One region of the Mangrovibacillus sp. Mu-81 genome, then DNA from elsewhere that is predicted to be linked to it. Evidence: riboswitches for the same ligand, from Rfam matches in the RefSeq annotation. Region 1 holds a riboswitch; each other region holds the start of a gene.
What was found. A riboswitch is a leader RNA that binds a small molecule or an ion and turns the genes downstream of it on or off. The one in region 1 is predicted to bind cobalamin.

Region 2: it holds a riboswitch for cobalamin, as region 1 does, so the genes downstream of both, V6B33_RS03425 (acyl-CoA thioesterase) here and V6B33_RS08045 (ribonucleoside-diphosphate reductase subunit alpha) in region 1, are expected to answer to the same signal.
Region 3: it holds a riboswitch for cobalamin, as region 1 does, so the genes downstream of both, V6B33_RS05815 (ABC transporter substrate-binding protein) here and V6B33_RS08045 (ribonucleoside-diphosphate reductase subunit alpha) in region 1, are expected to answer to the same signal.

What each region holds. Positions count from the first base shown of each region.
Region 1 covers NZ_JBAJHU010000003.1:171,502-182,243, forward strand. Annotated here, with positions in the region: gene V6B33_RS08020 (acyl-CoA dehydrogenase family protein) at 1-389, shown strand, start outside; gene V6B33_RS08025 (thiolase family protein) at 401-1,555, shown strand; gene gndA (NADP-dependent phosphogluconate dehydrogenase) at 1,888-3,300, shown strand; gene V6B33_RS08035 (hypothetical protein) at 3,365-3,541, opposite strand; gene V6B33_RS08040 (SurA N-terminal domain-containing protein) at 3,662-4,426, opposite strand; cobalamin riboswitch at 4,985-5,167, shown strand; gene V6B33_RS08045 (ribonucleoside-diphosphate reductase subunit alpha) at 5,355-7,598, shown strand; gene V6B33_RS08050 (ribonucleotide-diphosphate reductase subunit beta) at 7,616-8,653, shown strand; gene V6B33_RS08055 (DUF3243 domain-containing protein) at 8,771-9,097, shown strand; gene V6B33_RS08060 (SACOL1771 family peroxiredoxin) at 9,212-9,670, opposite strand; gene kynA (tryptophan 2,3-dioxygenase) at 9,805-10,653, opposite strand.
Region 2 covers NZ_JBAJHU010000001.1:680,146-690,887, forward strand. Annotated here, with positions in the region: gene V6B33_RS03410 (tripartite tricarboxylate transporter permease) at 1-858, shown strand, start outside; gene tcuA (FAD-dependent tricarballylate dehydrogenase TcuA) at 877-2,391, shown strand; gene V6B33_RS03420 (SLC13 family permease) at 2,480-3,841, shown strand; gene V6B33_RS03425 (acyl-CoA thioesterase) at 3,882-4,355, opposite strand; cobalamin riboswitch at 4,508-4,702, opposite strand; gene V6B33_RS03430 (flotillin family protein) at 4,891-6,420, shown strand; gene V6B33_RS03435 (alpha/beta hydrolase) at 6,794-7,759, shown strand; gene V6B33_RS03440 (hypothetical protein) at 7,895-8,158, opposite strand; gene V6B33_RS03445 (FAD-binding oxidoreductase) at 8,338-9,735, shown strand; gene V6B33_RS03450 (bile acid:sodium symporter family protein) at 9,732-10,715, shown strand.
Region 3 covers NZ_JBAJHU010000002.1:441,549-452,290, reverse strand. Annotated here, with positions in the region: gene V6B33_RS05855 (BglG family transcription antiterminator) at 1-423, shown strand, start outside; gene V6B33_RS05850 (glycerate kinase) at 441-1,562, shown strand; gene V6B33_RS05845 (carbon-nitrogen hydrolase family protein) at 1,618-2,484, shown strand; gene V6B33_RS05840 (SDR family oxidoreductase) at 2,591-3,352, opposite strand; gene V6B33_RS05835 (TRAP transporter large permease) at 3,795-5,075, opposite strand; gene V6B33_RS05830 (TRAP transporter small permease) at 5,072-5,545, opposite strand; gene V6B33_RS05825 (TRAP transporter substrate-binding protein) at 5,615-6,628, opposite strand; gene V6B33_RS05820 (GntR family transcriptional regulator) at 6,893-7,531, opposite strand; cobalamin riboswitch at 7,820-8,005, shown strand; gene V6B33_RS05815 (ABC transporter substrate-binding protein) at 8,138-9,127, shown strand; gene V6B33_RS05810 (iron chelate uptake ABC transporter family permease subunit) at 9,276-9,407, shown strand; gene V6B33_RS05805 (bifunctional adenosylcobinamide kinase/adenosylcobinamide-phosphate guanylyltransferase) at 9,483-10,052, shown strand; gene cobS (adenosylcobinamide-GDP ribazoletransferase) at 10,049-10,742, shown strand, end outside.

The DNA of each region.
Region 1 (10,742 bases):
AGGTGTCCTCTGAGCATATGTTTTCTCTGGCAATGGATTATATAAAAAAACGGGAAGCATTCGGGAAATCCATCAGTCAATTCCAGCATATTCAATTTAAGATGGCCGAAATGGCAACTGATATCGAAATGGGCAGAGCATTTCTTGATGGGTTGATTTCAGAGCACATACACGGAAAAGAAGTAGTGGTTAAAGTATCGATGGCAAAATTCAAACTTACTGAAATGTCCAGAAAAATTGCTGCAGAATGCATGCAGCTTCATGGAGGCTATGGATACATGGAAGAGTATGAGATTGCCAGGAGATACCGGGATGTCCCCGTGGCCAGTATTTATGCAGGGACGAATGAAATCATGAAAGTAATCATTGCAAAGAATTTGGGACTATAAAGGAGGATCTTATGAGGGAAGCAGTTATAGTAGAAGGGATAAGGTCTGCAATTGGAAGAAGAAACGGGGCTTTGAAAAATATACGTCCGGATGATATGGCGGGTGAAATCCTTAAAGGCTTAATAAAAAAATCAGGGGTGAATCCCGGATATGTAGATGATGTCATTCTCGGATGTGTGACGCAATCAGGAGAACAGGCTGGTGATATTGCCAGGTTATCAGCATTGATTGCGGGATTTCCCGTTGAAGTGCCGGGAACAACCATTGATCGTCAGTGCGGATCTAGCCAGCAGGCAGTTCATTTTGCTGCACAAGCAATCCTCTCCGGGGATATGGACATCGTCATTGCAGGCGGAGTGGAGAATATGTCAAGAGTTCCGATCGGTTCCAATTATGGGGGGGCCGGTTTCAGTGAAATTCTCAAAGGACAGCATGAAATCATTCACCAGGGGTTGTCAGCAGAACGGATTGCGATAAAATTCGGAATCAGCAGGGAAGAAATGGATCAGTTTGCATATGAAAGTCATCAAAAGGCATTTAATGCACAGAAAGATGGCCGGTTTCAAGAAGAAATTCTTCCACTCCAAGTACCGGGAAACGAGGGTGGGACTATTCTATTTAACAAAGATGAGGGACCAAGACCAGAAACGACTGTGGATATCCTTTCCAACCTGAAACCTGCATTCAGGGAAGATGGGATGATTCACGCTGGAAATTCCAGTCAAATCAGTGACGGCGCAGCAGCACTGCTCCTCATGAGCCGTGAAAAAGCAGAGGAATTTGGATTGAAAGCAAGATTTAAAGTCCATACCAGAGTGGTCACGGGTTCTGATCCGACGTTAATGTTGACAGGACCAATTCCTGCTACTAGAAAGGTGCTGGACAAATCAGGATTATCAATAAACGATATTGATGTATTCGAAGTAAATGAAGCATTTGCTCCAGTAGCGATTGCATGGTTAAAAGAACTGAAAGCAGATCCTGCCAGGTTAAATCCGAATGGAGGGGCTATTGCGCTGGGGCATCCCCTGGGGGCAAGCGGAGCTCGCATCATGGTGACGATGATGAATGAGCTTGAAAGGACAGGTGGCCGTTTCGGACTTCAGACAATGTGCGAAGGCCACGGAATGGCAAATGCCACTATCATTGAACGGCTGGGATCATAGGTTTTATAGAATATTAAGCAGAAATAAAGAAGAAAGCACGATAACAATGTACCAATTAACAGATATAAAACAGGGGCGGGCCGGCTTTCCGGGCCGCTCTTCCTTATGCAGACTTGGCGTTGATTACTTTGAATGGGATAATATTCACTAGGAAAGAATGAATACTATCGACTAATTGAAAGAATGTTAATGAAATTTTGCTTTTGATAATCAAAAACAAATGAATAACCCCTTGAAAAAAAGTTTTTTTGTGAAAGTTCTGCAAGAAAAATTATTTCGTATTATAATGAATACGGTGAAAATTGTTTATAAGCAAGGAAAGGAAGGATCGTATGTCTAAACAACAAATTGGCGTTGTCGGTGTAGGGGTGATGGGTAAAAGCCTGGCTCTGAATTTCGAGAGCAGAGGATACTCTGTCGCAATTTATGATGTCACTGATGAAAAGGTAAATGAAATCCTAAGGGAACACAGTGAAAAACAGCTTATCGGAACAAGTAATATAGAATCATTTATAGAAGCTTTAGAAAAACCAAGAAAAATTATGATGATGGTACCTGCAGGTGAAATCACTGATAAAGCTATTGATTCCCTGCTGCCTCACTTAGATAAAGGGGATATCCTTATTGACGGTGGTAACGCCTTTTTTGAAGACACAATCAGGCGCAATAAAGCATTGGAGGAAAAAGGGATCAATTTCATCGGGGCTGGTGTTTCCGGGGGAGAAGAAGGAGCACTATACGGACCCGCCATCATGCCTAGTGGACAAAAGGAAGCCTATGATCTGGTCGAACCATTCCTGACAGCCATTTCAGCCAAGGTTAACGGGGATGCATGCAGTACATATATCGGACCTGATGGTTCCGGGCATTATGTAAAGATGGTCCATAATGGAATTGAATACAGTGATATGCAGCTGATCTGTGAAGCATATTATTTAATGAAGAATGTACTCGGTTTAGAGGCAGAAGAACTGCATGAAATCTTCAATGAGTGGAATGAAGGGGAGCTTGACAGCTATTTAATCGAAATTACTGCTGATATTTTCACCAAGGTCGATGAAGAAACAGGTAAACCGCTGGTGGAAGTTATCCTTGATACGGCTGGTCAAAAAGGCACCGGTAAATGGACCAGCATCTCTGCATTAGAGCTTGGCGTGCCATTGTCGATCATCACTGAATCTGTTTTTGCCAGATTTATTTCTGCTATGAAAGAAGAAAGGGTGAAGGCAAGCAAAATCCTGAGAGGACCTAAGAACGTTGAATTCAACGAGAATAAAGAAGAGTTTATCGAAATGATTCGTAAAGCCCTATATCTCAGTAAAATCTGTTCCTATGCTCAAGGGTTTGCTCAATTACAATCATCATCCAGAGAATATAACTGGAATCTTAAGCCGGGTGAAATCTCTATGATTTTCAGGGGGGGATGTATAATCCGCGCTGGCTTCCTCCAGGAAATCAAGACAGCTTATGATCGAAATCCTGAATTGACGAATTTACTTCTTGATCCCTACTTTAAAGATATAGTGGAGAATTATCAGGATGAAGCAAGGGAAGTAGTTGCAACAGCAATCAAATTGGGAATACCGGTTCCGGGGCTGGCGAGTGCACTAGCTTATTACGACAGCTACCGTTCGGAATCGCTTCCAGCAAACCTCCTTCAAGCTCAGCGGGATTATTTTGGAGCTCACACGTATCAGAGGAAGGACAAGGAAGGAATATTCCATACAGATTGGTTAAATAAATAAACTCACAATAGGAAACCCCGGATCACTTATTCGTGTCCGGGGTTTTTTAAAGAATGGAAACAGGTTATTCATCACTGGAAGAATCATCCTTGGTATGATGCTTCTTCTTTTCTTCACGCAGTTCTTTTTTTAAGTCTTCCAATGGAATCGGGTCCACGTTTTGTTCGCTTTCATGTTTATCCAGTATTCCTTCATGGTCATTATCAAGCTGTTCCGGATGATCGTTTGAACGTTTATTCATGCAGGACACTCCTTTGCTTATGAAGTAATGGTATGATGGACTTTACCCCTTTTCCTAAAGGACAAACATTAGGTACAAAAAAACAAGTCCCGACACTGGGACTTGTTCTAAAAAGTTGATTTATATTTTAATATCTACTTTAGCATTTTTCTTTAATTCTTCAACGTGCTGTACAAGTTTTTCTTGTTTCTTTTGCTGTTCCAATTGGGTCTTAATTTGAGGTTTGACCTCTTCATACTTCGGAGCTTTTTGATCTTTACCCTGCTGGCTGGCAAATTGATCATAGAACTTCTTCATTTCGTCTTCCGTGACTTCGTCCACTTTTATTTCTTTTTCTACATAATTTGTATATTTAACGTTCTCAGCGATTTGAGTTTTTAATTCGTCCATGGAGAAACCTGCATCTTTCATTGCCTTCTCAAACTCTTCATCGGTCTTATATTGCTTCTTCACTTCTTCAAGCTGTTTGTTGATCTCTTCGTCTGTGGCTTTGTATCCTTTCTCGTCTGCTTGCTGCATGAGAAGGGTCTGGCCGACAAGACTGTCGATCGTTTGTTTTTTGATTTGTTCAGAAGCTTTTTCACTTGTAGGGTCTTGTCCCATTTGCTGGTATTGCATTTGGGAAGTTGTAAGCATGTTGTTGTACTCTTCACCCTTCAGCTCTTCATCATTTACGACTGCAACGATTTTTTCCTTGTCCACTTTTTGTTTATCCATTTTCTTTTGCATTTCTTCCATTTGTTTAGCCTGTTCTTCTTGTTGTTTACTGTTTTCTTCTGTTTTTGGTTTATCTTCAGATTGCTTTTTTGCCTCCTCTCCATCCCCGCAGGCAGCTAAGGCAATCGCCATGATTGTTATCAGTAAAGCACTCAATAGTTTTTTCATGTATCATTGTCTCCTTTCAAAGAGGTGATTAAAAAATCACTTAATGCGCATTTTATATGATTCTGATTTAAAAATAAACCTTTTTGCTTTATTTAATCACTTTGTAATCCCACTGAAATACAAGATTCTGTCATTTTCCCCGGTGATGCAATATTTTATGCAAATAAACGCCGCTGATGGATTTCATGCATACAAAAAATAGGCTGTTTACAACGGGTTAACCGTGTAAACAGCCCGTCAAAAATATTGGGGACCAAAGAATACTGTCAAACAACCTTCTATTTGAATTATATGTGTTCAAGATGCCGTTCACAAACTAGAAATACTTATGTAATTTCCTTTTAGAGGTGTTTGAGACTCTCAAAACAGAGATGTTCTTGGATTTTTGCAGAAAAAGATAATTATAGGCATATTTGTTTGCAGGAGAGAAGTTCATTCAAAATATCTTTCTCGAAAAGACACAGATTCTATGCTTGATAAATCATTTGAATTATCTTATGATGGATAAGAGCACAATAGATTGTGTTTGTGGGAAATAAAATAACTATATATTGATTTAGTTTAATCTGTAAATGCGGTGTCTATGAAGACTTAAAAGGGAATCCGGTGAAATTCCGGAGCTGTCCCCGCAACTGTAAGTGATGACGAAATAAGGTATTGCCACTATCTTTTTAAAGATGGGAAGGCCTTAAAGTAGGATGAAGCACGAGTCAGGAGACCTGCCGCGTTTATAACGTATGATCTTCTTCGGGAATTGGGAGGATATGCGAGGATAGAATAATAGATACCTTTACTTACATACGTCTGTTATATCATATCATCGTTATTCAAAAAAGCCCGTCCATATCATGAGGATGGGCTTTTTTGTATCCTCTTCCGCAGTTAGTATCGTACAACTGGATTGAACTGATACAGGAGGAATAAAGAAATGACACTGATTGAAACAGTAAATACTTCAACACTTGCCAGGCAGCTTTGCCGGAAGTTAAGGTCGAATTTTCCTGAGTTGACAATGGAAGAGTTTGAAGAAAAAGTGGACAGGCTCATTCAAGTGAAAACGCAGCTTACCGAGGATCAGCTTTATCACCAAATGATCCTATCCGCAGTTGAAAGAATCTCGACAGAAGAACCGCGTTGGACATATGCAGCTGCATTCCTGTATTTAGAAAAACTATATCGTTACAGCAGTCACTCAAGGAGGCTTGATCCTGGAAAGCCTTATGATTCGTTTTTCCACTTAGTAAATGAACTTGTCGGGAAAAAACTGTATGATCCACGATTGCTGGAGAAGTACAGCCGGGAAGAAATACAACTGTTGGAATCAGTCCTGGACCCTTCAAAAGACAAATTGTTCACCTATATTGGAATAGTCACCCTGGCAGAGAGGTATTTAACGAAATCACATGAAGGCAGCGTATTCGAACTTCCACAGGAGAGGTTTATGATCATCGCGATGACCCTGATGATGGATGAAGAAGAGGATCAAAGGATGGCATTGATTAAAGAAGCCTATTGGGCACTGTCAAACCTGTATATGACCGTTGCAACTCCTACTTTAGCCAATGCTGGAAAGAGCTACGGTCAGCTCTCCAGTTGTTTTATCGACACAGTAGGGGATGATCTGAGAAGTATTTTTGACAGTAATACGGATGTATCGACTCTTAGCAAAAATGGCGGAGGGCTTGGCATATATTTAGGGAAGGTCCGGAGCAGGGGTAGTGACATCAAAGGCTTTAAAGGGGTCGGTTCAGGAGTCATTCCATGGATGAAGCAATTAAATAATACGGCTGTTTCTGTTGATCAGCTCGGACAGCGCCAAGGCGCAATTGCCGTTTATCTGGATGTGTGGCATAAAGATATTCACTCCTTTCTTGACGTTCGATTGAACAATGGGGATGAAAGGCAGCGGACTCATGACTTGTTTACCGGTGTCTGCATTCCTGATTTATTCATGGAAGCCGTGGAGAGAAGGGATGACTGGTATCTGTTCGATCCGCATGAAGTAAGGAAAGTGATGGGTTTTTCCCTGGAAGACTATTTTGATGAGGAGAAAGGTACTGGATCGTTCAGGGAAAAGTATTGGCAGTGTGTGGAAAATCCCGGACTTTCGAGGAAAACTGTGCCGGCCATTGACATCTTCAAACGAATCATGATTTCCCAACTGGAAACGGGTACGCCCTTTATGTTTTACAGAGATAGTGTCAATCGTCAGAATGCCAACGTTCATAAAGGCATGATATACTGCAGCAATCTTTGTACAGAGATCGCTCAGAACATGAGTCCGACATTTATAGAAGAAGAAAAGATTGAAGACGGAAGAATCATTACGTATAAACACCCAGGAGACTTCGTAGTGTGTAATCTTGCTTCCATTTCTCTGGCAAAGGCTGTGCAGAACAATGTATTGCCCCGGGTGATCGAAATTGCAGTCAGGCTGTTGGATAATGTTATCGACCTTAACAATATACCGGTCCTTCAAGCACAACTGACGAATGAAAGGTACAGGGGAATCGGTCTGGGTACGTTTGGCTGGCATCACTTGCTTGCAGTAAAAGGAATGAAATGGGAAAGTGAAGAAGCAGAAGATTATTGTGATTCACTTTACGAGGAAATTGCTTATTATACGATCCAGGCAAGTAATAAATTGGCGAAGGAGAAAGGCGCATATCCATATTTTCAAGGATCTGACTGGGAATCTGGCAGCTATTTTGTGAAAAAGGGCTATGACGGTCCGCTTTGGGACGAAGTAAAGAAGGAAGTGTCATTGAATGGAATGCGTAATGGATATCTCATGGCCGTTGCGCCGAATTCTTCCACCTCCCTCATAGCAGGATCTACCGCGAGTATAGATCCACTCTTCAGATTGTTATACTCTGAAGAAAAAAAGGATTATAAAATTCCTGTAACAGCACCGGATCTCACAAGCGAGACGCTATGGTACTACAAAACGGCATACCATATCGATCAACACTGGAGCATCAGACAGAACAGCAGAAGACAACGGCATATAGACCAGGGTATTTCGTTCAATCTATATGTCAGTAATGATATAAAAGCGAAAGATCTGCTCCTTCTTCATCTCGACGCCTGGAAATCCGGTCTGAAAACAACGTATTATGTGAGGTCCACCTCAGATTCCGTGATTGAAGAATGTGAGAACTGTCATAGCTGATAAGGGGGAAGTTAACGATGATTACACTGAAAAATAGAGAGCTGTTAGACGCTTCTGCACCCAATAAATCGACATCCATCATCAATGGGAAAAGCTCAAATGTATTAAACTGGGATGATGTTCGTTTCACTTGGGCATACCCGAAATATAAAAGGATGCTGGGGAATTTCTGGACACCGTTTGAAATAAATATGTCCAAAGATATCAATCAATTTGAATCGCTTACACAGAAGGAGCAGGACACGTTCTTGAAAGTGATAGGCTTATTGGCTCTCTTGGATAGTGTCCAGACTGATTATGCAGGAAAGGTCGCGGACTTCTTGACGGATTCAAGCCTGAACGCCCTGATGATCATACTGGCTCAGCAGGAAGTGATTCATAATCATTCCTATAGCTATGTGCTTTCTAGTATTGTGCCTAAGCAAAAGCAGGATGAAGTGTTTAATTATTGGAAAACAGAACCGATTCTAATGAAACGAAATGATTTCGTGGTGAAAGGCTACCGCGATTTTGCAGAATCCCCGACAGTCGAGAATCTATTAAAATCGATTGTTTACGATATTATTTTAGAGGGATTATTTTTTTACAGCGGATTTGCATTCTTCTACAACCTTGCCAGAAATCAGAAGATGGTGGCAACCAGTACAATGATAAATTATATTAACAGGGATGAACAGCTCCACGTCGGCTTGTTTGAGAAGATTTTCAAGGAAATACTGAAGGAATATCCATCGTATCAAACGAAAGAGTTATGGGAATTCGGTCAATCAACATTCACTAAAGCTGCAAATCTGGAAATTGAATGGGCGAGGGAAATCATCGGAAATGAAATTGATGGTCTATTGATGTCCGAACTTGAAAACTATATCAAATTCATGGCTAATAAAAGAGCGAAGCAGCTTGGATTCCATCTTCCTTTCGAAGGTTATCAAAACAACCCTTTAAAATGGATCATTGCCTATCAGGAAGTGGACTTGGGCAAAACCGATTTCTTCGAACAGAAATCAAGGCAGTATACGAAAACGACGGATGCCAACGGCTTTGATGACTTGTGAGTCAGAGTGGTATACTATTCTTAGATCTGATTGATTTCAATCCGGCTCTCTCTGTAGTTTAAATATTTCGTTATCGGGAATATAGAAACTAAAGTTAAGAGAGGAGAGATTTTACAGATGGCAAATCAATCAACAGACAAAATGGAAAGTAAAGTGGACGACACATTATCGCGAATGTCAGAGGATAAGAAAGAGGATATTCTATCAAACTTCGGCCATTTCAAAGAATACTTGGGAAACAAAGTGTCACTCGCGGATAAACTGGGGATGAGCGAAGAGCAGCAGGCGAGAGCTGCACAAAAAGTAGGGGACTATCTGGCGGCACACGAAGAACCGAAAAACAGAGAAGAAAAGCTACTTCACGAATTGTGGAAAGCGGGAAGCAAAGAAGAACAGCATATGCTTTCTCACATGCTGGTGAAACTCGTACACTCAGAATCTTAATAAATTCAAATGAAAAAAGGCGCTTCTCTACTATAAAGAGACGCCTTTTTTCATTTGATTCTGGGGAAAGGATAACGAGTATCTTACTCGATTGTGAGAGGATTGAAAAGACAATTATTCTCCAGAGTCCACGATAAGAACCGTTTCTTCCAGTTCAATGATGACGTTTCCCTTCACGGCCCGGGAAATCATGCATGATCTCTCAGCTTTACCTATTAATTTCTTCGCTGTATTGAATTCTTTTTCCGTGCATCCTTTTGAAAGGGTCAGGATTGGCCAATGAATGATTTTCTTATAGCTGATGATGCCTCTCTCGATTTCAACGATCCCCTCGGACTCCATTGTTAATGAGGTTTTTGAAACATTGCTTCTCTCAAGCATTGCAGCAAGTGTAATGATATAGCAGGTTGATGCTGCACCGAGAAGCATTTCATCCGGGTTTGTGCCGATCCCGGGGCCATCCATTTCAAGAGGTATGGAGATGTTGGTGTCCAGGGTTGAGGAATTCAGCGTCCCCACATCATTGCGCATCCCCGGCCAATCTGTCTTTATAAAGAATGAGTGTTCTGGCATTTAAAAAACCCCTTTTGAATGAATGATATATTCAGGATATCCCACCAGCTGAAAACGGGTAAATAATAAATGCAGTCCTGTCAGTTTCCGTTCTGCATGCAGTACCTTGGATTCAATGCAGTCAGGTTTTCACTTTATAAGCTCGTCCTTACATTCCAGAGTTCAGGGAAGAATTGATGATCAAGCACTTTCTTGAGATAACTTACTCCGCTTGAGCCGCCAGTGCCTTTTTTATGTCCGATGATACGTTCCACTGTCTTCATATGACGGAACCTCCATTGCTGAAGCCAATCTTCGAGATCGATCAGCTTTTCTGCGAGTTCATACAAATCCCAGTATTGGTTTGTGTTCCGGTACACTTCTGTCCATGCTGACAAAACAGAACCATTTTCTTTATATGGGGTTGTAAAGTCCCGATTCAAAACGGTTTCATCGATCCTGAATCCCGCTTTTGACAGGGCGTGGATCGATACGTCATATAATGATGGTGCCTTGTAAGCCTCCTGTAGTTGAGATAATAATTCGGGGTCTTTTTGATAAATTTTCAAGACATGGGTGGTCTTATATCCCAATGCAAATTCGATCATTCGATATTGGTACGATTGGAATCCGGATGCCTGTCCCAGGTCATCCCGGAATTGAATGTATTCTGCCGGGGTGAGGGTGGACAATACATCCCAGGCATGAATAATTTGAGATTGAATTTTAGAAACACGGGAAAGCATTTTGAAAGCAGGCGAAAATTCCCCGGCTTCTATGGAAGCGATGCTTGTCCTCAATTCATGAAGAATGAGCTTCATCCATAATTCACTGACCTGGTGTATGATAATGAATAACATTTCGTCATGGTGCCCGGATAATCTCTTCTGGCTGGATAATAGTGTGTCCAGATGCAGATAGTCACCATAGGTCATGTTGTTGATGAAATCGGTATGAACACGTTCATTACCTATAGTATGGTTCTGTTCTTCCTTCTCCGACACGTTCATCTTCCTTTCTGTCATGCTCCAATATGCAAGTGTGGAAACGCTTACTATAAGTACTTCTAGATAGTATAGTCAAATCCTTTTTA
Region 2 (10,742 bases), on a different contig from region 1:
TACAACTACTTGAAGATTGATCATGTGCAAAAAGAGAAAAAGAAAGTCGGTAAAATCTGGTTTACAAAAAATCAATGGAAACGGTCAATGTGGCCAATTCTTAGAAGCGGACCACTTGGATTCATCGTCGGGGTTCTCCCCGGGGCAGGAGGATCGATCGCTTCCATGATCAGTTATTCGACGGAGAAGCAAATCTCCAAAAAGTCAGATGAATTCGGTAAAGGGGCAGTGGAAGGACTTGCTGCACCGGAGTCAGCAAATAATGCTGCTTCAGTGGGAGCTATGATCCCTCTATTAACAATGGGGATTCCAGGGTCCGGAACTACGGCTGTCATGCTTGGAGCACTCGTCATGCTTGGGATGAAGCCTGGCCCATTGCTTTTTGAGAATGATCCGAATACCGTATGGACGTTGATCAATAGTATGTTCATAGGAAATATCGCGTTGGTTATCATCAATATTTTACTAGTTGGACTATTAGTTAAAATCCTTGATACGCCTGCGAAGGTTTTATATCCGGTCATCGTGATTCTTGCATTTATCGGAACGTACACACTCAGTTACAGTGCTGTGGACTTCTTTTTATTACTTATTTTCGGAGTATTCGGATTGTTTTTGAAGGTAATGGATTTTCCGATTGCCCCATTGGTGCTGGCATTGATTGTTGGTGCTGATATGGAACAGAATTTCAGAATGGCGGTTCTTTCATCGAATGGAAACTTAGGTATCTTCTTTGAAACACCGATAGCAATCGGATTAACTGTCTTAACTCTTCTGTCTCTATTCTATCCATTGCTAATAAAAGCTCTAAAGAAGAAGGGGAAAGACCCTGTTAACCCGATTACAAAAGATATGTAACAATGGGAGGTAATGGAGATGTCAAATCAAACATCTTATGATGTAGTCGTTGTTGGTGCTGGTAATGCTGCTTTATGTGCTGCCATTTCGGCATGTGAAGAAGGAGCGAAAGTGTTGGTACTGGAGAAAGGACCAGAGTATAAAAGAGGCGGAAATTCATTCTTCACAGATGGAGCGATCAGGGTTGCCTATCATCATCTCAACGATATCCGTAAAGTTGTACCTGAACTTTCAGATGAGGATGCCGCTGCGATTGTCATGCCGGATTATCATGAAGAGGACTATTATGAAGATATCATGCGCGTCACGAAAGGCGAGAGTCAGCCTGAACTTGCAAAACAGCTGGTGGATCGTTCGTTTGAAACATTGGTCTGGATGAAAGGACATGGAGTTAAATTTGAATTGAATTACGAGAATCAGTCTTATGAAAAGGATGGCAAGCGTCAATTTTGGGGAGGTCTCCCGGTTAAGACCGAAAATAAAGGAATCGGATTGATGAAGCAGCTGTTTAAACGGGCACAGGAGCTTGGTGTTGAGATCTGGTACGAGGCAGCAGCAGTGGAACTTGTAAAAAAAGAAGAAAAAATCAGCGGTGTTGTCGTCCAACAGGGTGAAAATGAGATGACTGTTGAAACAACCGGAGTTATTCTGGCATGCGGGAGTCTGGAAGCAGACAAAAAACTTCGAAGTAAACATCTCGGTGAAGAATGGGAAGCAGCGATCGTCCGTGGTACTGAATACAATACGGGTGACGGGATTTCGATGGCGACAGCTATTGGGGCAGAGAAGTTTGGGGAATATTCCGGCTGTCATTCGATAGGGACAGACTTTAATGCACCAAAAGTCGGGGACTTCAATAAACCAGGGGATATTTATAAGAAACATTCCTATCCTCTGAGTATCATGCTGAATAAAGAGGGGAATCGATTCGTAGATGAAGGCGCTGACTTCCGGAATTATACATACGCAAAATATGGCCGGGAAATTCTGAAACAACCTGACCATGTTGCTTATCAGATTTACGATTCTGAAGTACGTCCACTTCTACGAAAGGAATATGACCTGGAAGAAGCCACCTGTTATAAGGGTGAAACCCTCGTTGAGCTAGTCGATCAGTTATCTGTGGACAAACAGCAATTTCTAAAAACGATCGAAGAATATAATCAAGCCGTTCAAGCAGGGGAATACAATCCGACAGAGAAAGACGGGAAGAAGACAGCCGGCTTAAACCCTGAAAAAACGAACTGGGCATTAAAGATTGAAAAGGGCCCTTTCTATGCATACCCGGTGACGTGCGGAATTACCTTCTCATTCGGAGGTCTGCATGTAAATCCATCAGGAGAAGTATTGAAAAAAGGTAGTGAACCATTGTCAGGGTTATTCGCTGCGGGAGAAATGGTTGGGGGAATCTTCTATCACAACTATCCTGGAGGGTCGGGATTGATGTCAGGAGCGGTTTATGGGAAATTGGCAGGTTCCACTGCTGCCCGCTATGTACTTGGCCATAAGCAGGATACAAAGATTACGAATTGATCTTTAGTGGTTGAAAAGAAAGGAAGTCACCTGAATATCGGTGACTTTTTCCTTTTGGATGAAGACTTCATAGATGGGAGTTAAAACAATGAGAAAACCACTACTATTGGTCTTTACATTAGTCATGTATGGGTTGTTTTTTTTGCCTGTTTTTGGGTGGGATGACAAATGGAAAGCAATCGCGGCTCTTATTATCATTCAAATATTATGGATAGGCAAAGTCTTTCCGCTTGCTTTCAGTTCTCTGATATTCATTCTGCTTCTTTCATTCCATTTTTTCTCTTATGAACAAACTCTGAGCTACTTCAGTTCGGGAATTGTTTGGTTGTTATTCTCGACATTCATCATTTCATCATCCTTTATTGAAACAGGACTTGCAAGCAGGGTATCTCTTTATATGCTAAGGCTCTCCAGGGGATCCGGAAAAGCATTGATTTTCATTTCTTTCTTGTTGATGCTTGTGCTGTCCATTCTCATTCCTTCTAATGTCGGAAAGGGAAGTCTGGTGTCCTCTGTCCTGGACAGTTTAATGAAAAGTCTAAAGAAAATAGGGGACGTATACCATTTAGGTAAATCCTTGTTTATAGGGATTGCTTATCTGGCTGCTATTTCAGGTGCTTTTGTTGCTACGGGGGCAAGCTCTACGATTTATGCGTTCGGGATCATGAATGACGTATCCCCCGATTTGAACTACTTAAAATGGTTTATGTTATTCGGGATTCCGGTTTTGTTGTTTATTTTCATTCTGTGGGGGATCTTCCTGTTTATATTCCCTCCAGAAAAAATAAACAGAAAGCTCCTAATGAAGTTAATTGAGGACAAGATCGGTGAATTGGGACCTGTAAGCACGAATGAAAAGAAAGTCATGATCATTATAGGGGGGACATTGATCTTATGGGTCACCCAGCCATTACACGGGTATTCCATTCCCCAAATCGGTCTGCTCGGTGCTTGCGTGACTGTACTTCCTTACGCGGGGGTGTGGGGATGGGAGCAGGCAAGAAAGTCCATTGACTGGGATTTGATCCTCTTTTTTGCTTCGACATTAATGGTATCAGGGATGTTGATCCGAACCGGTACAATCGATTGGATGGCTGCCGCTTTGAATCATATTCTTGCAGGTCATTCCCCTTGGGTAGTCTCTCTGATTCTTGTTATTAGTACAAGCATCATTCGAATTGTGTTTGTGAATATATTAGGTTTCTTGACAATCATGCTTCCATTGGCTATCACGATTGGAACCTCGAACCCGGCTTTATCGCCTTTGCATATGGCAATGCCTGTGTTCCTTGCCTGCGTGCCGGGCTTCTTTCTAGTCACCCAGTCTCCTGTACATTTGATCAGTTACACGTATGGTTATTTTACAGATAGGGACTTGCTTAGGGTTGGTTGGATAGCGTCAGTTGCATGGGCTGGTGTCATAGCAGGTTCAGTGTTTTTTTATTGGTAGGCAGCAGGGATGAACAGCAAATCGTTCATCCCCTTTTTTATTACTTGATCAAAGCCCGATTCTTCCGATGTTCCTTCCGCTTGAGAGCGGTGTTGAACAGCCGGGTCTCTTCCTCTGATTCTGGAATGACTTTCGGTACGGGCTTTGGTTTTCCGTTTTCATCAACGGCTACCATCGTAAGAAAGGATTCAGTGGTGAGGGTCTGGATGCCTGTCAGTAGATTCGTAGAGTATACCTTTACATAAACCTCCATTGAAGTCCTTCCCGTTGAAGTCACAATTGCTTCAAGGCCCAGTGCGTCGCCGACTGTTGCAGATGAAAGAAAGTCAACCGAATCAATGGAGGCGGTGACCACTACGGAGCTGGAATGTTTCATGGCGGCAAGTGCAGCTATTTCATCAATATAAGCTAATACCTTTCCTCCAAAAATCGTCTGCATGTGGTTTGTGTCCGGCGGCAGTACCAATTTAGTCTGGATCGTACGTGAACGTTCAGTTGGATAAGCGTGTTCCATAACCTGTCATCTCCTCATCTGTCTTGAATATAAAAAAGCATCTCCCTTTTATAACGAGGAGATACTGCTATTCCAGACGAACAATCAAGATCCATTGATACCAGATGTGTTGTTCCATATAGCGTAACACCCTCCTATCTCCCGTAGGAACTCTGTGTTCTTCCCGATTGGCAGGTTTCCTGGCTCGGCATCTTCGATAGCTTATCCCTTCCCATTTCCTAAAAGAAAACAGTGGGCATCATAAGAAATCTCAGCCTTACAGTGGCGGGACCGCGTTGGATTTTCACCTACTTCCCTTTTAAGAAGAGTGTCAACAGACTCTCTTCACCAATGAGCAATTATGAAATTTGCGAACGCTATTATTCTACCATATTCGACGTCTTCCATCCTTACTTTGTCAATAAAAAGGGAATATACTGATATTTTCCCAATTTTTATGAAACCTTTAGTGATCGTGATCCGTAGATAGTCATATAACCATTATAAAAGCAGAGAAGAGTATGACTGCTAACTATTATTCAGGGGGTAGGTAAGAATGGGTTCACTAACTGCAATCGGAGTAATTATGTTCCTTATTCCTGTATTGATCGTAGCGGCGATCGTTGGGATCGCGTATTATTTCTGGATGAGATTCCGCTATCGTACTGCTAGATCCAATCAGGCATTGATCATTACGGGTCCGAAACTCGGGGATCCAGAGAAAGAGACGAATATTTTCACCGACCAGGAAGGGCGTTCCATGAAAATCATAAGGGGCGGTGGATACCGCCTGAGACGATTCCAGACGTCTACGCCTGTTAATCTGACTTCTTTCCAATTGAAACTGTCCACACCGCGTGTCTATACAAACGGAGGCGTGCCGATCGTGGCAGATGCCGTTGCAATGGTCAAGGTGGCCGACACGCTAAACGGAATCGCTAACTATGCGGAACAATTCCTTGGTAAAGATCAGAAGGAAATCGAAGATGAAATTATTGAAGTACTAGGAAGTAATCTTCGTGCAATCTTGTCAAAAATGACCGTGGAAGATATCAACAGCAACCGTGAGAAGTTTAACGCCGACGTATCGGAGATCGCCCAGAAGCAGCTTGATCTGATGGGCTTCAAAATCACTTCTCTCGGCTTGACGGATATACGCGATGCCGATGAGGAAAATGGATACTTAAAAAACCTTGGCCGGCCACGAATCGCCGAAGTCCGCAAGCAAGCTGAAATTGCGGAAGCAAATACTGAACGAGAGACGCGGATTCACCGAGCCCAGACCGACCAGGAAGCGAAGGAAGAAGAGTATAAACGCCAAATTTCCATCGCAGAGTCCAAAAAGGAAAAAGACATCAAAGATGCGGCATTCAAGGAAGAAACAGAACGTGCACGGGCGAAATCGGAGCAATCCTATGAATTGGAAAAAGCCAAGCTTTCCAAAGAAGTAAAAGAAGAAGAATTGACGCTTCAATTCCTTGAGCGTGAACGAGCGGTTAAGCTCGAGGCAGAGGAATCGAAAGTGCGTCAAACCAAAGCAGACGCCGAATACTATGAGACGACCCGTAAAGCTGAAGCAGAAGCGCGTAAAGCTGAAATCGACGGGGAAGCGAAAGCGAAAATCCGCCGTGAGGAAGGTTCAGCTGAAGCGGATGTCATCAGACAGCGCGGTAAGGCAGAGGCGGAATCACGTAAACTGCTGGCTGAAGCAATGGAGAAACACGGAGACGTCATCATTACAGAAAAACTGATCGAAATGCTTCCTGTGTTTGCAGAGAAGATCGCACAGCCTCTCAACAATATTGATTCGGTGAAAATCATTGATTCCGGTAATGGTCAGGGCGTCCCATCGTTTGGAAGAAGCATCACAAAAACGATGGTGGATATGCAGGAGCCGTTGAAGGAAATGACAGGGATCGATGTTGGTGAACTGTTAAGGTCTTATGCAAATAGACGGCCGGAAAGACCCTTTCAGCAGCCGGCAATTTCAGAATCGACAGCAGAGGAAGAGGCTGCCCCTGCTCTAAGTGCTGATAAGGGGGAATCCCAAGAGGAAATGAGGACAGGTAGAGGGGATGAATCATAGTCTGTATTCATGAAGCCTTCCTAAAAAGTCTTGGGTAAAAAAGGCGAATTGAATAGTTGATGCGAAAGTATAAAGTAAGATTACACAATGACTGAATAAAGGAGGAATTACATGTGGATACCGGATTGATATTCGCTTTTTCCATTGCGGTTGGTTCACTGGGGGTAGCGATAAGTGCTTTATCGGTTGCCGGCAAACTTGAAAAAAGAGTAAAAGAATTAGAGAAAAAATAATGTGAGGACTAAAAGCGCTCAGAGTTTCTGGGTGCTTTTTATTTATTTACGCAGCTTCCTCAAACTGACAGGTTTCTAGTAAAAATCTCCGGGGTATCAAGTAAGTGTAACGAAAGTATAGTAGTGAAGGAGATACGTATATGATAAAACGCATCGGCTTGATTATAAGTTGGCTGCTCTTCATAACAATGATCGTTCTTGTCGGTGCTGCGAATTATTTTTATGACGTCGCCATCAACCGCAGTGATGAAGCGATCAAGCTTTACGGTTCAGAGGAAGCGGTTGAAGCGGTAAGTGCGCTGGAAGAAGAACAGAAACGATTGCAGGATCTAAGGAGCTGGACGGTGAAACAGAATTTCGAAGAAGTGGAAATTCAAAGTGACGATGGTTTGACGCTGAGTGCACTATATCTGAACAATGATGGCGGGATTGGTAAAACGGTTATATTGGCTCATGGCTATAAAGGAAACAACGAGCAGCTGCCTGAAGTGACAAGATTTTATTATGAAAAGGGATATAACATATTGAAGCCCGATGCAAGAGGGCATGGGAAAAGTGAAGGGGACTATATCGGATATGGGTGGCATGATCGGAACGATCTAAGAAAATGGATTGATTATGTCATAGAAGAAAAGAATGATACTTCCATCTTTCTTCACGGCTTCTCAATGGGTGCGTCGACTGTCCTCATGGCAGCAGGCGAAGACCTTCCCGGTGAAGTAAAAGGAATCATAGCGGACAGCGGATACACTTCAGTTAAAGATGAACTGGCTCATCAGTTGAAGTACCTTTACAATCTGCCTTCTTTCCCGCTGATGGATATTACAAGCATGGTCACTGAAATACGGGCTGGATTTTCATTTGAGGAGGCATCAGCACTGAATCAGGTTCAGAAAAAGAAAAGTGAGTTACCACTATTTATCATCCATGGTGAAAAAGATGAGCTTGTACCGCCGGAAATGGCTGAACTGTTATATGAAAAAACATCAGGTAAAAAAGAATTATGGATCATACCGGATGTCGGTCATACACAAGGTTTCCTTGACGAGGAAGAAGAATACAAACGCAGGCTGATGGAATTCATTGAGGAAGCAACGGAACAGTAGGGATGAAAACAGGCTGGGATAAATGTGTCCTAGCCGAATAAAAATCCGAACTTTCATTCAAATTCTTTATTTAGAATTCGAATTGGTTCGGATTTTTTTATAGGCCATAATGTTTTAGTTTTGTGCCAGCTTCCATCAGTCTTTATTCGGATAGCCGCTTGAGTCAGGTGATACCATGCCGCCTGCTCCGGTTGAGTTGACATCAGGATCTGCACCTTTTGGCTGATTCGGCAGGGAAGAGTGCATTTTTTTGTAAGAGGAATCTGTATCTGATTGAGAGTCTGCAAAGGAAACGACTTTAAAATCAGAACCGACCAGAGACTTCTTAATTTGATCTTTCGCTTCATCAGTAGATAAAGAGTCCGGGGAGTACTCAACTTCAATGGTTAACGTTTTCAATTTTGTGCCTCCTTTAATGAATGAATTATTTCTGTGTTTCCCTCAGATAGTTTTTTCTAAACTTCCCAAGCTCCCGTTTTTTAAACTCATGAGTAAAAATCACTCTGATCCTATTGTAAAATTCAGATTATTATGTATAATTGCATACATTATACAATTTGCCAAAGGAGGAGAGCTGGATGACAGTTAAAGTAAATGGGCTGCTTCATGAATTAAAAGAATTGCTGAAAAGTCATCAAGTAACAACAAATGAAACGGTTCTGGAACAGCATGGGAAGGATGAATCTTATCATCACCCGTTCTCTCCTGATATTGTTGTGTTCCCTGAGAATGCAGAGGAAGTAAGCAAGATTGTAAAATTGGCAGGTACATATGGTACTCCGATCGTCCCATTTGGTTTAGGCACAAGCCTGGAAGGACACGTGATTCCTTATGACAAAGGGATCAGCATTGATTTTTCCCAAATGAACAGAATTCTTGAAGTAAGGGAAAAGGATTTCCTTGTCAGAGTGCAGCCGGGAGTGACCCGGTCCCAGCTAAATAAGGAACTGAAGAAACATGGTTTATTTTTCTCAGTGGATCCTGGTGCTGACGCGACATTGGGAGGGATGGCTGCCACGAATGCGAGTGGGACGACTTCCGTCAAATATGGTGTAATGAGAGATCAGGTGAGGGATTTGGAAGTCGTGCTTGCATCAGGGGAAATCATACACACAGGGAACCTTGCACAAAAATCCTCATCAGGCTATAATCTGAATCATTTATTTGTTGGTTCTGAAGGGACGCTTGGATGCTTTACTGAATTGACATTGAGAGTATATGGAATACCTGAACACATCCTGGCTGCAAGAGCGTCATTCCCACATATTGAGGATGCAGTCGAAGCGGTCGTCTCGATTCTTCAAGCCGGGATCCCTGTTGCCAGAGTGGAACTGGTCGATGAGGCTTCGATGAGGCAGGTGAACATGTTCAGTGATACAGATTATATAGAGAAGCCGACCTTGTTTCTGGAGTTTCACGGAAACGAAGCCGGGCTGAAGCAGGATGTGGCATTCATGCAGGAAATCGTTTCAGACCATGGATGTGAGGAGGTTCATTTCGAGGAAGACCAGGCAGCCAGGAATAAGCTGTGGGATGCTCGTCATAATCTTGCATATGCATATATCCACGGCAATCCTGGTAAAAAGATGATGGTAACCGATGTCTGTGTACCCATATCCGAATTATCCGGTGCAATCAATTCCGCCCGCGAAAAGCTTGATGAGCTTAATCTTACAGGAGGCATCCTCGGCCATGTTGGTGATGGGAATTATCATGCACTTCTCATGCTCGACCTAAGCAACCCGGAAGAAGTCCGACGTGCAGAGGCATTCAATGAACAGATCGTAGAATATGCCCTTGAGAGAAACGGGACATGTACCGGAGAACATGGGGTAGGAACAGGGAAGATGAAATATCAGAAGAGGGAGCATGGCGGAGCACTGCAGGTCATGAAGAATATAAAGGATGCCATTGACCCGTCCGGACTATTGAATCCCCATAAACTGATCCATACAACGAAGGAGGAAAAGGGATGAGACTACTGGAATCTATCAGTCATCTGGCAGGAAAGTATTTCGCCGTCTGGGTCATTCTTGTGGCCGCGGCCGCCTATTTCATTCCGGCACCATTTTTACCGTTGGGAAGCTATATCACGATCCTTCTCGGTGTCGTCATGTTCGGGATGGGGTTGACGCTCCAGCCGGTTGATTTCAAACTTGTTCTTCAAAAGCCGCTTCCTGTCATCACAGGGGTACTTGCTCAATTCATTATCATGCCCCTCGGCGCGTTTGGGATTGCATATGTGATGGGTTTACCGGACGAGCTTGCAGCAGGCTTGGTGCTGTTAGGTTCAGTTCCAGGCGGGACAGCGTCGAATGTCATGGTGTATCTGGCGAAAGGCAATCTGGCATTATCGGTCGCGATGACGTCTCTCTCCACACTGCTGGCGCCCCTGGCCACACCTCTCATATTATTGGCGTTAGCCGGACAGTGGCTTCCGGTCGATCCCTATGCCATGTTCCTGTCAATCGTACAGGTGATCATCATACCGATAACGCTTGGTTTGGTAATCAAAAAGCTGTTCCCGGGCACCGTGGAAAAAAGTCTGAATGTCATTCCGTTGATTTCGGTGGCGGCAATCATCATTATTGTATCAGCAGTTGTTTCTGCAAACGTTGAGAATATTGCATCTTCCGGCTTCATGGTTTTCTCAGCTGTGATGATGCATAACATTCTTGGTTTGGCGCTGGGGTATGGTACAGCCGGCCTGATGAAATTGGATGAAAGCAAACGGCGTGCCATTTCGATTGAAGTGGGGATGCAGAACTCAGGGCTTGGGGTGGCCCTTGCAACTGCCCATTTCGGACCTCTGGCAGCGCTCCCGAGTGTCATTGCGGCAGTCTGGCACAACATCTCGGGACCAATCATCGCAACCTACTGGAGTAAAAAGACTGTAGAAAAGGATAAAAATGAAATTATGGATAAGGGCAATGAGCCGCAAGCGTCTGTTAGATAAAACGAAAGGTGGTACCGAAAATCCCGG
Region 3 (10,742 bases), on a different contig from region 1:
TTATTTACCGAGGATTTATTTTTCCCGAAACTGAAATACGATGATCCCGCTGAAATCATTACAAATTTAGCAAATTTATTATATGCCAAAGGATTTGTTACTGCAGATTATGTTGAATCGGTTATTGAGCGTGAGAAGATATCTCCAACTTCGATTGGAAACTTAGTCGCAATTCCCCATCCAATCAATCAGAACGCACTGGATTCCTGTATTGCGATTGGAATATTGGAGAAGCCGGTGAAGTGGGGGGAACATTCTGTTCAATTTGTATTATTACTTGCATTGAATGAAAAGGATAAAGAAGAGTTCAGTCCTCTTTTCACCCGTCTATGGAAAATCGTCCAAGATAAGAAGCTCGTTGCCGAATTATGTAATATGTCGAGCTTTTCGGAAGTAATGGCTAGATTGGAGAAAATTAAATAATAAATGGGAGATTGATTATGAGAATAGTTGTAGCGCCGGATTCGTTTAAAGAGTGTCTATCTGGACCGGAAGCAGGCAGGAGCATCAGCGACGGAATAGCAGCTTATATTCCAGCAGCTCAAATTGATATCTTACCGATGGCGGATGGTGGAGAGGGAACAGTGGAAGCCCTTGTCTATGCTACGAATGGAAAGATTGTAGAAGTCGAAGCGGAAGATCCATTCGGCAAGATGATCATGAGTGGTTATGGGGTATTGGGCGATAACCAAACTGTCATCATTGAAATGGCAAAGGCTGCTGGATTACAGGTCATTTCTCAACGAGAACCTATGACGGCATCAACTTATGGCGTCGGCGAACTAATGAAACATGCGTTAAGTGACGGGTATCGGAAGATCATTATCGGGCTCGGGGGGAGTGCAACAAACGATGGCGGACAAGGTATGCTGCAGGCTTTGGGTGGTAAATTCTTCGACAACAATGGGAACCCGGTGCCGCTTGGAGGCGGGTATTTAAATAAGATATCTAATGTCGATCTTAACGGTATCATTCCAGAGGTTTACCAATCTGAAATCATTATTGCAAGTGATGTAAAGAATCAACTATGTGGTAAGGATGGTGCGACTCACGTTTTTGGTCCACAAAAAGGAGTGCCTGAAAATAGACTAGCGGAGATTGATCAAGGTTTAAGTCACTTTGCTGATCTTATAGAAAATGAGACAGGAAAGAAAATCAGGAACGTTCCCGGGTCGGGAGCCGCCGGCGGATTGGGCTTTGGATTATTGGCATTAAACGCTGAAATTCAATCAGGTGCGACAATCGTTGCAGAAGCGATGAAACTTGATGAATATATCAAACAAGCAGATTGGGTCATCACCGGGGAAGGGAAAAGTGACTTTCAAACTGCTTATGGAAAAGTCCCCGTTCATGTTGCGAATATTGCGAAAGAATATGGTGTGAAGTCGATTCTTATTTCAGGTGCTTTAGGTACCAATTATCAACAGCTATATCCGTATTTCACTAGCTGCCATTCGATCGCAAACAGACCGATGAGCCTGGAACATTCGATGGAGAACGCGAAGCAATTACTCTATGAAGCTTCCTATAATGTTGCCCGGCTGATTCAATTAGTTAAATGATGATTTCTGGAGATATTCGAAGAGTTATAAAATACTAAATAAGGAGATTGTTTGAATGGTTAAAATAGCTATTGGACAAATCACTCCATTAACGGGAGATATAAACTCAAACAGAGAAAAAATGAAACAATTTACAATAGAAGCTGCAGAAAATGGGGCTAAGTTAGCAGTTTTCCCCGAACTTGCATTAACCGGCTACAATTGTGGAGATCGATTTTTTGACGTAGCAGAAACGATTCCAGGCGATTCTACTCGCTTTTTTGAAAAACTAGCGGCTGAGCTTGATATTTATATTATTTGGGGGATGCCTGAACAAGGCATTAATCATGTTCTGTACAACGCAGCCGCCATGGTTGGTCCGGAGGGCTATGTAGGTAAATGGAGAAAAAACGCACTTCCCGGACATGCCACGGACTTAACAGGTCCCGGAGCCTTTCCGGATAGAAGATATTTCAAAGCAGGTGAGGATCTCCCTGTATTCAATACAAAAATCGGGAAAATAGGTGTTCTGATCTGTTACGATATCTTCTTTCCTGAACTTTCCCGCCTCCTCACGCTAAAAGGAGCAGACATAATCGTTGGAATTTCAGGTTCCCCATCATTCGAAAAAGACATCTTCGAACCTATTGTCAAAGTAAGAGCAATGGAAAATACAGTAAACTTCGTCTATACCAATCTGGTAGGAATAGAAGGAGAAACAGAGTATTGGGGCGGTGGATGCATTGTCGGAGCAGGGGAGAAACAAACCAAACTGCCGGGCACTCCACTTATATGTAAAGCTCCATACGAAGGAGAAGGTATTACCATTGGGGATGTGGACATAGAACATCACGGTAAAATCCGACCTTATTTTCCGGTTTTGAGAGATTTGACTACAGGTATGTATGAACGGCTTGTGGATTGTCATCGGAAAATGACTTAGGGGATTTAATAGGGACAGGGGGACAGGGGGACAGGTTCCTCGTCCCACATATTATTAAAATCGGACGATTGTTTTGGGACAAGGGGCCTGACCCCTTGTCCCAAATTCATCTTCCAAGCCATCCCCCATCAACAGCTGCTAAATGACCATGTACATAATTGGAAGCTTCCGAAGCCAAATAGACGACGGTTCCCTTGAAATCATCGGGTTCTCCCCATCGATCTGCCGGGATTCGATCAAGAATTTGTTTACTTCTGAGTGGGTCGTCGATTAGGGCGGTATTCATGTCTGTTGCAATATAGCCTGGGACGATTGCGTTTACATTGACACCTTCTTTTGCCCATTCGTTGGACAAGGCTTTCGTTAGTTGTGCCACACCGCCTTTTGCTGCAGCATAGGCGGGAACGGTCAATCCTCCCTGGTAAGAAAGGAGGGAAGCGGTGTTGATGATTTTGCCTTGTCCTTTCGCAACCATGTGACGTCCTGCCTCCTGACATAATAACCAGACTACTTTTAAATTAATCGCAAGAACATCATCCCAATCGGATTCAGGGAAATCAACGGAAGGCGACCGGCGTTGAATGCCTGCATTGTTTACTAATATATCAATCTTTCCAAATGCGGAAATCACACTGGGTATGGCAGCCTTCACTTCTTCTTCCTTTTCAAGATCACATGAAATAATGGAGCATTTTCTGCCAAGCTGTTCAATTTGTTCCTTCACATCAGTCAGTTCCGGTTTTCTCTGTAGCAGGGCAATATCAGCCCCGGCTTCTGCCAAGGCGACTGCCATTGACCGACCGATTCCGCGAGTAGCCCCCGTAATGGCAGCTGTCTTTCCAGTTAGATCAAATAAATTTTTCACCATATGTATCTCTCCTTCTGCAGTTTTTTTACTTTTTATATAGCCCTATACGCAAAGTTTGTTGTGTTAACTACACGAATTGCAAAGTTCTGTCGTGCTAAATGGTGAGGGGAACTACTCGCTACCAACTAGCGTACGGCTGTTTACCACAGGAGCCTTCGCAGTTCCCCTCACCATCTATAGAGACATTAGTGACAAAAGCACTCAACTCTGAACACTTGAAAAAAGCTGTTTTCTATACATGTATAAGATTTATTCTAGTCTATAACTCACACTTAATAGTTGATTGGAACGGAAGGTGCTCGACTCCTGCGGGAATAGCGGGAAAGTTGAGACCCCACAGGGCAAAGCCCGAGGAGGCTCAACTCACGCCCCGCGGAAAGCGAGCACCTGGAGTGGAAATCAATCAGCACTCAAAGTTTATGAAAACAGCCTTTTATAGTATTCATTCGATTAGATTCGGAATAAAGGTAACGAGTGATGGAAACAGCACGATTAAAACGAGTGCAAAACAAAGCAAAAGAACAAATGGAACGGCACTCTTCATAGCATGTTCAATCTTAACGCCGGATGAGGAGCATGCAACAAACAGGCAGACACCTACTGGAGGAGTCAGTGTTCCAATTGCAATATTAATAACGATCATGACACCAAATACAACGGGATCCATTCCTGTACTCAAAGCAATGGGCAATAGGATTGGAACAAACATGATCAGCAGGGCAAGCCCTTCAATGAACATGCCGCCAATGATAAAGATTAAGTTAATGACGAGTATAATAAAGAACGGGCTGTCAGATACGCTTGTGATGAGACCACTCAAGATCTGTGGGAAGTTGTGACTCACAAGGATCCAGCTGAACAAAGAGGAAGCCGCTATGATCAGCAGCACATTTGCTGAACTGATGATTGCTTCCATGAAAATCGATGTCAAGTCACGTAATTTAATGCTTCTATAAATGAACAATCCAAGGATTAAGGTATAGACAACAGCAATGACACTGGATTCTGTAGGTGTAAAGACGCCAGTTAAAATCCCCCCGACAATAATAACCGGAGCGAATAAAGGAAGTATCGCCTTTTTGAAACTGTCTATGAAATAGTTGAATGAAAACGAATTGGACTTCGTTACACCATAATTTTTTTTGCTGCAAATGATCCTGGCCGCAACCATAAACAGAACACCAATGAGTATACCGGGGATAATCCCTCCTAAAAACAACTTCCCGACAGAAATACTTGCAATCCCGCCTAACACGACCATCGGAATACTCGGAGGAATAATAATTCCAATCGATCCTGATGCTGCTTGCAAGGCGGCAGCAAATCGTGCAGGATAGCCCAGTTTAACCATACTTGGCGTCATCACGCTGCTGAGTGCAGCTGTATCAGCAGGAGCGGATCCGGAAATTCCTCCCATCATCATGCCGGAAGTGACACTCACATAACTCATGCCGCCTTTCGTCCACCCGATAATGGAATCTGCAAAGTTAACAAGTCTTTGCGTTAAACCGCTTTTATCCATGATCACACCGGTAAGCATGAAGAAGGGGATGGCCAATAATGTAAAGCTATTCATGGAAACGAACATTTTTTGTGGAATCAATACCAGCGGGACTATCCCTTCCCATAAAATAGTGATAATCGAGGCCACCCCTAAAGAGATCCCCACCGGAACACCCAAAATCAACAGTGCAAAAAATGCAATGAACAGTAATGTAATCATCGTTTCTCCTCCTTGGATGTCGCAAGTAATACGACAACAAAGATCAGCGCAATGAAACCTGACACAGGTATAATAGAATAAATGATTCCCAGATTAATAGGCAGTACAGCAGCCGTGCCAGACATATTCACCTCTACAAATTTAATTCCCTGCCAACATAACACGGCAAAAAATGATCCTGTAATGATATGTACAAGAAGCTTAATGCCTTTCGTTAAACCTTTCATTCTGTCGGCCACTGCCGTAATCGCAATATGTTTTTGCTTATAGATTCCCATTGTGATCCCTAAAAACATTAACCAAACAAAAATGTATCGATTAAGCTCTTCTACCCAGACCATCCCGCTCGAAAAAACATAGCGGAGGACAACCTGAGTGAAGACAAGTGAAACCAAAACGGCCACTAGGAATAGAACGGTGTACATCACCAGTTTTTCTATCCCATTGCTTATGAGTTTTAATGTTCTCACACGTCCCAACCTCCATTCATTTGCCTTGATCATCCATGAAAGGGAGGCTTGGAAGCCCCCCGTTTCAATCTACTTTGTATCCATGATCTGCTGAATAAGATCCTTGCCGAATTCATCGCTGTACTTGTCATATACAGGTTCAACGGCTTCTCTCCATGCTTCTTTATCCGGGTTTTCTTCTATTGTTAAATCACCTTCCTCTTTAAGGTATTGAATATCTTTCTTTTCATTGTCACGAATCAGCTCTCTCTCATAATCGCCGGCTTCTTTCGATGCCTCCGTCAGTGCCTCCTGGACATCCTTCGGAAGACTATTAAATTTATCAGGGTTCATAATAAGCAGCATGGCTGTATACGTATGACCATCTAAGACCATGTAATCTTGTACTTCATACATCTTCGAACTTTTTATGGCAAATATAGGTCCTTCCTGCCCATCCACAACCCCATGCTGTGCGGCCATGTAAAGCTCGGAAAATGGCATAGGTACTGCACTTGCCCCAAGCGTCTCTGTGGCAGAAGTTAATACCGGCCATTCAGGTGTTCTGATTTTCAATCCTTCCAGATCTTCCGGTGATTCCAAAGGACGTTTACTGTTTAAAAAGTGCCTGAACCCTGACTCCCAGTAGCTCATCACTTTAAAGCCGCCTTGTTCTTCCGCTTCACTTGCAAGCTGCTCCCCAACTTTACCTTGTAATACTTTATCTACATGATCGTAGTCCCTAAAGAGAAAAGGCAGATCAAACATGGAATAACGGGGATAATATTGTGTCACACTTCCAGTGGCCACAAGAGAGATATCCACTGTTCCCATCTTCGTACCTGCAGCGAGTTCTCCTTCATCCCCCAGTTGACTGTCATGATAGACATCGACTTTCACTTTCCCATCCGATTTTTCTGATACTAATTCCGCAAATTTTTCCGCCCCTGCATGGAATGGTGAAGATATCGGTTGATTGTGACCCAGCTTTAACGTAATCGTATCGGAGTCACCGGATCCACCGGCACTTTTTCCACAACCTGCTAACCCAATCATTAAGACAGCTGCAATGAGCAAGCTAAAAACATTGAACTTCTTATTCATCCTTATTCCCCCTTTTTTAATGTAACTGTATGAAACAGCATGAGAATACTGCAGATACTGAAGTGAAATTCTTAAAAATGTAACCGCTAACAAAAGGCTTCATAAAAAATCCTTTATTTTCCCCCTTTGCTAACGACTCAACAACCAATTGTGAAAATTCAGATTTAATATTATATATAATATTTGTGATTATATATAATTTAAAACGACACGTCAAGACCCCTATCTTTAAATAAAGCTATAGATAGGGGTCTTTGTTTAAGTCTATTTTTCAACCATTTTCATAATATGTTCTTTAAAAACGTTTTTAGCTTTCTCTACATCTCTTTCTTCCAGCGTTTCCACAAGGGCTTGATGATATTGATGTACTTCCTCTGGAAGGATTCGAACCTTTGGATTCAATAACGTGATGTATCTTCGAATATGATTCGTTAACATTCCCCAAATTCTTAAATATACATCTACATTTGCCCATTCAATGATTGTACGATGAAATTCCATATCCAACCGCGACTGAACAGCATAATCGTTCTCGCCGTTTTTCATTTTGTCCACGATATCATATAATTCACCGAAGTTTTTTTTGGTTAGATGCGGAAGAATCGCTTCAATAGCATCTGTTTCAATTTTTGCTCTTAATGAAAACATATGATACATTTCAACCTGGTTTATATCAGAGACAAAGGCACCCCGATACTTGATCGTATTAATGAGCCCTTCTTCCTCCAAGCCTCTAAGTGCTTCTCTTACCGGCACTTGACTAATCCCGAGCCTTTTTGCCACTTCTGTCTCTACAATGCGGTCGCCAGGCTCCAGCTTAAGCATAATAATATCCTCTCTAAGTTTCTCTTTCACCTCATCTTTGAGGGAAACAAGCGTGTTCACTTTTTTTGGATTCGCCATTTTAACCGACCGTCCTTATCGTTTTAGATTCGTGAGATTATATATGATGAATTATATTGTATATAATTGTGGGTTGCAATGGGAAGCAGAGGGGCGGTTAAACCGTCCCCCTGCTTCGAAGGACAGGGGGACAGGTCCCCCGTCCCATAAATAAAGGTAGGTTGGTTCGTTCGTTTGGGACAAGGGACCTGTCCCCTTGTCCCAGTCCCATTCTATTAAAATAATATTCTGCAAAATGATTCCCCTTACAACCTTTCTTGTGTATAATCTAGCTAGCGGAAAATTTAATACATATTGTCGTAAACAGGTGACTTTAGTCGAACTGAAGTCATAATAGGGAAGTTGGTGAAATTCCAACGCGGTCCCGCCACTGTAATTTGGGAGCCGGCTGTTAATACCACTGTACATTTGTATGGGAAGGAACAGCGGGCAATGACCATAAGCCAGGAGACCTGCCTGTTACCGTGCACCAAAAGCCTACGAGGATAGGGAAGGTGTAAATCGCATCAATTTTGAATTTGAATCAAAATATGCCTTTTACACGTCATCTCTTTCTTCAGGAAGAGATGTTTTTTTAGTTTAAGATGAAAAAGGGGAGAACATAAAGTGAAAAAGATTAACTTGTTATTGCTTGCATCGCTGCTTTCTATCGGCGTCATTGCCGGTTGCGGAAGTAACGGAAACACAGATAATGAAAACGCTGGAGCTGATTCAGCAGATAAGGAGCAAGCTGAAAACCAGGAATCAGCAGCTTTTCCTGTAACAATCAAGGATGCGTTGGATAATGAGGTAACGATTGAAGAAGAACCGGAAAAGATTGTATCTCTTATCCCGAGTAATACCGAAATTGCTTTCGAATTAGGGCTGGGTGATAAAATTGTAGGTGTATCAGAATTTGATAACTATCCTCCTGAAGCGGCTGAAAAAGAAAAGATCGGCGGTATGGAGTTCAATGTAGAAAAAATCCTTTCCTTATCACCTGATCTGGTGCTTGCCCATGGTTCGGTAATGGGATCGGCAACTGATGCTCTCCAGCAGATAAGAGACGCTGGTATCACTGTTTTGGTCATAGAAGACGCTAAAAGTTTCGAAGAAGTTTACTCTACTATTGAAATGATCGGCAAGGCCACAGGTGCTGATGAACAGGCCGAAGAAACCATCGGGAAAATGAAAGATGATCTTCAGGCGGTGAAAGATAAAGCAGCCCAAGTTCCAGAAGAAGAGAAAAAGAGCGTTTTTGTAGAAGTGTCTCCTTCACCAGAGATTTTCACTTCTGGAAGTAATACCTTCATGGATGAAATGCTTACGTTGATTAATGCAGATAATGCAGCTGCAGAACAAGAAGGCTGGGTGAAGATGAATGAAGAGGCCATCATCGCCCTGAATCCCGATGTCATCCTCACCACTTATGGGTATTACACAGAAAATGCGAAAGACTTAGTGTTAAGCAGAGAGGGATGGGAGGGTGTACCTGCCATCAAAAATGAACAAGTATATGATGTTCACTCGGATTTAGTAACGAGAACCGGCCCGAGGCTGGTACAAGGAGTAGAGGAGCTTGCAAAAGCGGTCTATCCGGATGTATTCAAGGAATAGTTTCGTATGGAGCTTCATATTTTCACTGCTGACAGGTATTTAGATGGGCACGATTTCATTCCCGGTATCTCATATTCTTTCGATCCCCGGTGCAAAGATTTTCCGTTACCCTGTCCTGCATTCTGAAGGTCAAATGTAGATCATTATCGTGAATCGTATCAAGCTGGTCCGGGCACTGGTGGCATTTCTTGTTGGAGCGTCTCTCGCAATTGCGGGAGCCGCTTTTCAATGTTTATCGAGGAATCCTTTGGCTGACCCTTATATTTTTGGGGGTTCCTAAGGTGCTTCAGTCGGAGCGATGATGTTCGTGGCGAATTTACGCTGAAAATGTACCTAGCGATGGAGGGATAACCAAATGACGGCAGAAATTATTTTTATATGTGGAGGAGTGCGCAGCGGAAAGAGTTCTTTCGCCGAAAGCAGGGCAGAATTTTATCAATCTGCCGTGCCTGAAGCAACCCTGCATTATATTGCCTGCAGCAGGGCGTTGGATGATGAGATGAGTCAAAGGATAAGAAGGCATCAGGCGGACAGAGAAAAATCGGAGCATAGTTGGATGACTTGGGAATGCCCGGTGAATATTGGTTCTTTGTCTGAAAACTTCTTCTCCAAAGATATCGTATTGCTTGATTGTGTGACGACTTTGCTGACTAATGAAATGTTTTTAGCAGAATCGATCAATGAACAAAAGTTGACAGAAAAGATCGTTGAGGATGTTAAGAAACTATCCAAGAATGCCGGCAAGCTCATCCTTGTCAGCAACGATGTTTTTTGCGAACCGGTTGCTGCTGATGACTTTGTGAAAAGTTTTACGAAAACTCTGGGAATGGCTCACCAAAAACTCGTTGAAATTGCAACTGAAGCCTATTCAGTTAAGAACGGCATTCCAGTGTTGAAAAAAGGAAGGGGACTACCGGCAGAATGAATGTCAAAGGTTATGTATTGGGATTGCTGGTCAGCCTTCAATTTTTCTCAAGTCTGCCAATTCCGATTTCAATAAAAATGGATCGAAACGTGATAAAAAGGACCGTCATGATGTTTCCGGTACTCGGGTTGATTATGGGCGGTATCATGGGCAGCCTCCTTTATTGCTTGAATGAGTGGACGAACCTTTCCTCTCTGGCACTTGCCTTTATCGTTTGGGTGTTGCCGATTATCCTTACAGGAGGTATACACCTTGACGGCTGGATGGATACCTCTGACGCTTATTTTTCCTATCAGGATAAAGAGAAACGTCTGGAGATCATGAAAGATCCGCGGGCTGGAGCATTTGCTGTTATATCCGTCATCGTTCTGTTGTCTGCGCGCTTCCTATTTATCTATGAAAGTATGATGTTAGATTCTTTAGTTCTGGCATCCATGATCGGGGTCATTCCTTTTTTCAGCAGAATGATCATGGGAATCCTGATGGTAACAGGAAAAACGGCCAAGGAAGAAGGGATGGCGCATTACTTTAAACAGCACACAAGTCCCGTGTACCTGCTGACTTATTCGATTCCTTATGTTCTGATTGCTGTCATTTTCCTTTGGTTATTGCCGAATATAGCCGATTTGTTCTTGCTGTTCACGTTGGCTGCAGTATTGCTGAACCTGTGGATCAGACGCCAGACAATCA